Regions from separate parts of the Mesorhizobium sp. B2-4-17 genome, predicted to be linked through region 1. Evidence: riboswitches for the same ligand, from Rfam matches in the RefSeq annotation. Region 1 holds a riboswitch; the other holds the start of a gene.
The links. A riboswitch is a leader RNA that binds a small molecule or an ion and turns the genes downstream of it on or off. The one in region 1 is predicted to bind thiamine pyrophosphate.
Positions count from the first base shown of each region.

Region 2: it holds a riboswitch for thiamine pyrophosphate, as region 1 does, so the genes downstream of both, FJ548_RS18900 (YkoF family thiamine/hydroxymethylpyrimidine-binding protein) here and thiB (thiamine ABC transporter substrate binding subunit) in region 1, are expected to answer to the same signal.

Region 1 covers NZ_VFUX01000012.1:83,747-87,398, forward strand. Annotated here, with positions in the region: gene FJ548_RS11695 (ABC-F family ATP-binding cassette domain-containing protein) at 1-1,124, opposite strand, end outside; gene FJ548_RS11700 (thiamine diphosphokinase) at 1,126-1,785, opposite strand; TPP riboswitch at 1,873-1,987, shown strand; gene thiB (thiamine ABC transporter substrate binding subunit) at 2,031-3,029, shown strand; gene thiP (thiamine/thiamine pyrophosphate ABC transporter permease) at 3,277-3,652, shown strand, end outside.
Region 2 covers NZ_VFUX01000023.1:45,377-49,028, reverse strand. Annotated here, with positions in the region: gene FJ548_RS18910 (ABC transporter ATP-binding protein) at 1-664, opposite strand, end outside; gene FJ548_RS18905 (ABC transporter permease) at 661-1,497, opposite strand; gene FJ548_RS18900 (YkoF family thiamine/hydroxymethylpyrimidine-binding protein) at 1,763-2,371, opposite strand; TPP riboswitch at 2,362-2,475, opposite strand; gene FJ548_RS18895 (hypothetical protein) at 2,659-2,967, shown strand; gene msrA (peptide-methionine (S)-S-oxide reductase MsrA) at 3,136-3,652, opposite strand, start outside.

The sequences.
Region 1 (3,652 bases):
AGGTTTTCGCCGCGTCCGTCGGTGAGATATTGCGCCAGCGTCTGCTGCGGGTCGACCGCCTCGCGCTTCTGGTCGAGCGTGGCGATTTCCAGATTGGTGCCGAGCCGTACCGAGCCCGCATCCGGCGCCAGTTCGCCGGTCAGCATCTTCAGAAGCGTCGTCTTGCCGGCGCCGTTCGGCCCGACAAGACCGACGCGGTCGCCGCGCTGGATGCGGGTCGAGAACCCCTTGACCACGGTGAGGTCGCCGAAGCTCTTCTCGATGTTTTTCGCCTCGATGACCAGCTTGCCGGATTCGGCGGCGTCGCTCGCCACCATGGTCGCGGTGCCTTCGGCGCCGCGATGGCCGCGAAAGCGCTGGCGCATGGTCTGCAACTCGCCCAGTCGGCGCATGTTGCGCTTGCGCCGCGCCGTCACGCCATAGCGCAGCCAGTGTTCCTCGCGCACGATCTGGCGGCCGAGCTTGTGCTGCTCGCGCTCTTCCTCTTCCAACACCAGGTCGCGCCATTCCTCGAAATGGCCAAAACCCTTGTCCAGCCTGCGGGTCTGGCCACGGTCGAGCCAGACAGTGGCGCGCGACACGCGCTCGAGAAAGCGGCGGTCGTGCGAGATGACGATGAGCGCCGAGGAGGTGCGGACGAGTTCCTCTTCCAGCCATTCGATGACCGACAGATCGAGATGGTTGGTCGGCTCATCAAGCAGCAGAATGTCGGGCTCCGGCGCCATGACACGGGCAAGGGCGGCGCGTCTGGCCTCGCCGCCGGACAGGTCGCCCGGCCGCTCCTCGCCCGACAGGCCGAGATGCTCCATCAGGTAGCTGGCGCGGTAGGGATCATCGGCAGGCCCGAGCCCGGCCTCGACATAGGCCCGCACGGTGGCAAACCCTTCCATGTCGGGCATCTGCGGCAGATAGCGGACAGTCGCCGAAGGCTGGCGGAAGACCTCGCCGTCCTGGGGCTCGATGAGGCCGGCGGCGATCTTGAGCAGCGTCGATTTACCCGATCCGTTGCGGCCGACCAGCGCGATCTTGTCACCGGCCGAAGCGGTCAAGGCGGCGCCGTCGAGCAGCGGCGTGCCACCGAAGGTCAGTTTTATCCCGTCGAGATTGAGAAGAGGCGGGGCCATGTCAGCTTTCGGGCAAGGGATAGGGATGGGCGAGCAGCAGCGCTCGGCCGCGGCCGAGCGTGATTTCGAGGCGGCCCCCGGTCTTGTTGAGCTTGACCTCGTTGGAGATGGTCAGTGATGATCCGAAAGCGACTTCGACCTGGTTGAGCGGCCATTTGGCGCCGGTGACGGTCAGGCCAGCCAGTTCGGAAAAGCCAAGAATCGAAAACAGCGTGCCGTCGGCATAGTCGAAACCAGCCGTTGCGTTCAGCAACGGGATGCCTTCCTGTGCGCCGCTGGTCAGCAATACGTCCGTTCCTGCCTCGGCAAGGCGCAGGCCGAGCGCGAGATGCAGGAACGCGTGATCGGCGCGTTTGCCGCCGAAGGCGCCGGCCAGCACAAGGCGCGTTGCCCCGCGCTCGAGGGCCGCCGCGATCGCGAGTTCGCCGTCGGTCTTGTCCTTCTCCGCCGGGAAGGTTTGGCGGGTCACAGCGGCGAGGTTGGCGGGCAGATCGGCCGGAACCGAATCGAAGTCGCCTACCCACAGTTCCGGCACAACGCCCAGCATCCGTGCATGGCCGATGCCGGCGTCGGCGGCGATGACGCGCGAGCCTTCGACCTGTCGGTCGAGCCGGGGCGTGCGGATGAGATCGCCGCCAAGCAGGATGGTGAATGTGCTCATATCCCGTCGCCCTTACCAGCCCGGCACGGGAAACGGAAGGCGGCAAACTCCCACTTGCGCGGTTCGGCGGCCAGGCCTATGTGTCGAAATGCTCTAACGGGGTGCCGGCTGCGATGTTCGCGGACCGGCTGAGAGGCAGTCTCGCCAACCCGCTGAACCTGATCCGGTTTGTACCGGCGGAGGGATTAGACGTTTCGGACAGTCCGACGCCTCAATTCCTTGTCACGTGAACGAAGGAGGCGCCGATGCGCACGCTTTTATATTCTCTTTGCACAGCAATGGTCGTGGTGCTGTCCGGCCCGGCCGTGGCCAAGGACAAGCTCACCGTCTACACCTATGAGAGCTTCACAGCCGACTGGGGTCCTGGCCCAGTGGTGAAGAAGGAATTCGAGGCCGAATGCGGCTGCGATGTCGAATTCGTCTCGGTCGCCGACGGCGTGGCCCTGCTCAACCGCGTCAAGCTCGAAGGGGCATCCACCAAGGCCGATATCGTGCTCGGCCTCGACACCAATCTCACCGCCGATGCCAAGGCTTCGGGCCTGTTCGCGCCACATGGCGCGGTGAACGGCATCAATGTGCCTGGCGGCTGGAGCGACGATACTTTTGTCCCGTTCGACTACGGCTATTTTGCTGTCGTCTATGACACGCAGAAGCTCAAGACGCCGCCCAAGAGCCTGAAGGAGCTGGTCGAAGGCAGCGCCGACGACAAGATCGTCATCCAGGATCCGCGTACCTCGACGCCCGGGCTCGGCCTGCTGTTGTGGGTGAAGTCGGTCTATGGCGACAAGGCGCCGGAAGCCTGGGCCAAGCTCAGGACGAAGGTGCTGACCGTGACGCCGGGCTGGAGCGAAGCCTATGGCCTGTTCACCAAGGGCGAGGCGCCAATGGTGCTGTCCTACACCACCTCGCCGGCCTACCACATGGTCGCCGAGAAGACCGAGCGCTACCAGGCGGCGTCGTTCGAGGAAGGCGAATACCTGCAGATCGAGGTCGCCGGCGTCACCACGACGGGAGCCAAGAACCCGCTGGCGCAAAAGTTCATGGCCTTCATGACCGGGCCGAAGTTCCAGGACGCCATCCCGGAGACCAACTGGATGTTTCCGGCAGGCAGGACCGACAAGCCGCTCAACCCGGCCTTCGACAAGCTGGTCAAGCCGACCAAGACCTTGCTGTTCAGCCCCGAGGAGGTCGCCGCCAACCGCAAGGCCTGGGTGGATGAATGGCTGGCGGTGATGAGCAAGTAGTTTGAGGCAAACCGATCGAAGATGACCGCTCTACGGCGCCCCCCTCTGTCCTGCCGGACATCTCCCCCACTTGGGGGGAGATTGGCTGTCATCGGCGATTTCGCCAATCAACACCGCTGCAGGCATGAGCGAGGCGCGGAAACTGCCAGTCTCCCCCCAAGTGGGGGAGATGTCCGGCAGGACAGAGGGGTGCGCGAAGGATCGCAATTCTTTGTAAGTGTCGCGATCCTGAAACTGGCGGTCCAGCGTGCAACGCGCGTCTTCTGATCCCCGCGTCACCGCCGGCGTCGTCGCGCTTACGGCAATCGCCCTTTTGATCGGTGGCGCATTCGCCGGCCTGCTCGTCGAAGGCGCCGGTGACCTTTCGGGCGCCTGGGCAGCCTTCGATCCCTATCTGCTGCGCGTCGTGCGCTTCACGCTGTGGCAGGCAGGCCTCTCGACGCTTCTTTCGGTCGTCCCGGCATTGTTCGTGGCGCGGGCGCTGTCGCGGCATCCGCGCTTCTTTGGCCGCGCCTTCATCCTGCAGCTCTTCGCCGTGCCGCTGGCGCTGCCGGCGATCGTGGCGGCGCTCGGCATCCTGGCGCTCTACGGCCGCGCCGGCTATTTCGCCGGCCTGTTCAGCA
Region 2 (3,652 bases), on a different contig from region 1:
GCGGGCGCGGTAGCGGCACGGCCACTTCGGCAACGACACGCGCAGGCCGCTCCGACAGCACATAGATGCGGTCGGACAGAAGCACCGCCTCGCGCACGTCATGGGTGATGAGCAGCGCCGTCCAGCGATGGCTCGCCCACATCTTCTCCAGCCAGCGCTGCATGGCCGTGCGGGTGAGCGCGTCGAGCGCGCCGAAAGGCTCGTCGAGCAGAAGCATGTCGCGCTGCTGCACCACGGTGCGCAGCAAGGCGGCGCGCTGGCGCATGCCGCCGGACAGTTCGGCCGGCCAGGCGCGCTCGAAGCCGGCAAGGCCGAACTCGGCGAACAGGGGCGCGACCCGCTCGCGCGCGGCGCGGCGCCTCACGCCCTGCACCTCCAGTCCAAGCGCGGCGTTGTCGATGACGCGCCGCCATGGCATCAGCGCGTCGCGCTGCGGCATGAAAGCGAAATGGCGGCCGTGATCGTCCAGCGGCGCGCCGTCGAAGCGCATCTCGCCCTCGCCCGCAATCGCACCGGTCAGCAACTGGAGGAGCGTCGACTTGCCGGCGCCGGACGGCCCGAGGATAGAGACGAACTCGCCATCGTCCACGGTCATCGAGATGCCGGAGAGCACCTCGAGCGCGCCGAAGTTCTTGCGCACGTCGCGGACTTCCAGCCGGGTCATGACCGGTCCTCCTCGGCCGGCTCCGGCTTTGCATCGCGCCCAGCCCTTTCCCACGGCATGGCAAGGCGCTGGACGAGCACCGCCAGTCCGAACAAGGCAAGCGTCAGCGCCGAGCTGACGGCGACCGCGGCGAGCACCAGGTCGGGCCGGAAATTGTTCTTGGCGCTCAGCATGTAGATGCCCAGCCCCTTCGCCGCGCCGGCATATTCGGCGAAGATCGCGCCGACCACGGCATAGGTGATGGAAATGCGGAGGCCGGCAAAGAAATAGGGCAGCGCCGAAGGCAGACGAGCCAGCCAGAAAATGCGCCAGCGCCCCGCCCCCATGGCGGCGAGCATCTGGGCAATCTCTTTGCTGGTCGACGCATAACCTTCGACCAGCGCCACCATCATCGGGAAGAAGGTGACCAGCGCGACGAGCAGGATCTTTGGCAGCAGCCCGAAGCCGAACCACAGCACCACCAGTGGCGCGATCGCCACCAGCGGCAAGGTCTGGCTGGCGATCAGGATCGGGAACAGCGCGCGGCGCAGCCTCGGCAGGAAATCGACCACCGTTGAAAGCACGAAGGCGGCGGCGAGCGAGCAGGCAAAGCCGGCCAGCGTGGCGCCGATGGTGGGCAGCGTGTTGTCGGCCAGCGCTGCGCGGTTCTCCCACGCCTGCGCCAGCACGCGCGACGGCGCCGGCAGCACGGTGGGCGCGATGCCGCCGAAGCGGGCGTAGAGCTCCCAGGCGGCAAGCAGCAGGGCGAAAGCGAGGGCCGCGGGGGCTGCTCTGGCGAAAGCGGCGGTGACAGCCGATCTCCCCCCTTGTGGGGGAGATGTCCGGCAGGACAGAGGGGGGCGCGAAGGAACGCCATCCTTCGAGACTTGTGCTGAAGGTGCTGAGCGTAACCACCTGATAGGTCGGCGGGACAGCGCCCCCCTCTGCCTTGCCAGGCATCTCCCCCACAAGGGGGGAGATCGGCTGTCATCGCCGCCTTCGCCAATCACCGACGGCTTCGCTGCTCCCTGTGGCAGACGCCTGGGCGTAGGGGCACCTTTCCCAGGCGGATCAAACGAACCAACCACGACAATATCCTCGACGGCGGCCAAGCGCCGCTCAAACCGCGGTCGGGCTGTTGGCCGAAATGGTGATGTCGAGGGTCACGTGGCCGGCGCCCGGGCCGAAGCGGCAGAAAGCTTCGTTGAGCGTGGCGAAGATCGCGCCGGCATCGCCGCGCAGCTTGGTGCAGAAATGCTTGGAGCGCTCGAAGACGCCCGACTGCTTCAGGAAGTCGATGCAGCCATAGATCTCGTCCATGTGGTCGCCGGTGCCCATCACATAGAGCGAGAATTGCGCGGCCGCCGGCTGGTCGGTCGAAGGTGTCGACTGCACGGCACGGATTCCGGCCAGCTTGCGCTCGCCGAGCGGGATTGCCGGGCCGCCGATCTCGTCGGAGCGGCAGATCGGATCGTCCGGCTCGCCCGGGCAGCCGCGCGAGACGGCGGCCGACAGCACGCAATGCTTGCCGCTTCTCGCCGCCGCCACGAACAGATCGCGCATGGCCGGAAACAGCACTTCGGGCGGCCCGACCAGCAGTGTCGTGATGTCGTCGGTCTCGATCCGCAACCTATCCCGGTAGGGATCGAGCGCACCGAGCGCGCGCAGGATGACGCCGACGAAATCGTCGGCCATGGGATATAGGGAAATCTGTGCGCCTGAAAACATCGCCCGCCTCGCTCCGCTGGTATTACCCAGATCAGCTTCTAGGGTCTGTGGGCTTGCCGCCCCCGTCTCAGCCCCGACCGTACGGAGCACCCCTGTGGATGAGCGCGTTAAAGCACCATTCGATCGATTGGGGAAGCGGTTTTTTTCGGCGAGCTGCGCCACAGGCGTTGCGCCAGAGCAGTGGCAGTGGGCTGCGCCGGCGCGAAATTTTCCGGGAACCTTCACCAGGTCGAGAGGTTGTTTCGCCAGTCGCTACGCGACGAGTTCACGGAAAATGGAGACCAGCCATGTTCATGAAAATCCTCGCAGCTTCGGCGCTCACTGTCGCTCTTGCCAGTTCCGCGATGGCGCAAAGCAATAGCGCGAGCGGCACCGATGGCTCTGGCGGCAGCGGCAAGTCGGTCACTGTAGAACCGAGCACGCCAGCTTCGCCTGATACGCTCGATCCGGCAATGACCAACAGCACGACCATCACGCCGGGCGACATGAATTCCAATGCGGACCGGAATTGCCCGACCAACCCGCAAGGTGCGCAGTCCGATGCCAGTGGCAACGCCACGGCGCCGACCTTGAACGACAAGAACTGCGGCAAATAAGTCATTGCCCAAACAGAGAAAGCCGCCGGGTGGATGCCTGGCGGCTTTCTCTGTTTCGATATCGTTCCCAACGCTCCCGAAAGGGATTCGCGGCCGGATCAGGGATATCGCCTGTTATCAACCGAGGCGTCCGTTTGGACCCAAGGTTCCATGCTTTGAGCCGAGACGTCAGGACGCCGCCTTTTCGCGAACCGGCAGCTTCCAGCCGGGCCTGACGAAATGGCAGGTATAGCCGTTGGGATACTTCTCCAGATAATCCTGATGCTCGGGTTCGGCCTCCCAGAAGTCACCGGCCGGCGCGACTTCGGTGACGACCTTGCCAGGCCATAGACCGGAAGCATCGACGTCGGCGATGGTGTCTTCAGCGACGCGCTTCTGCTCGTCGCTGGTATAGTAGATCGCCGAACGGTAGCTCATCCCGACATCGTTGCCCTGCCGGTTGCGCGTCGTCGGATCGTGGATCTGGAAGAAGAATTCCAGCAAGGTGCGGTAGCTGATCCTGGCCGGATCGAAATCGATCTCGATCGCCTCGGCGTGGGTACCATGATTGCGATAGGTGGCATTCGGCACATCGCCGCCGCTGTAGCCAACCCGGGTGGAAAGGACACCCGGAAAGCGCCGGATCAGATCCTGCATGCCCCAGAAGCAGCCGCCGGCAAGTACCGCTCGTTCGCTCGAAGTCGCC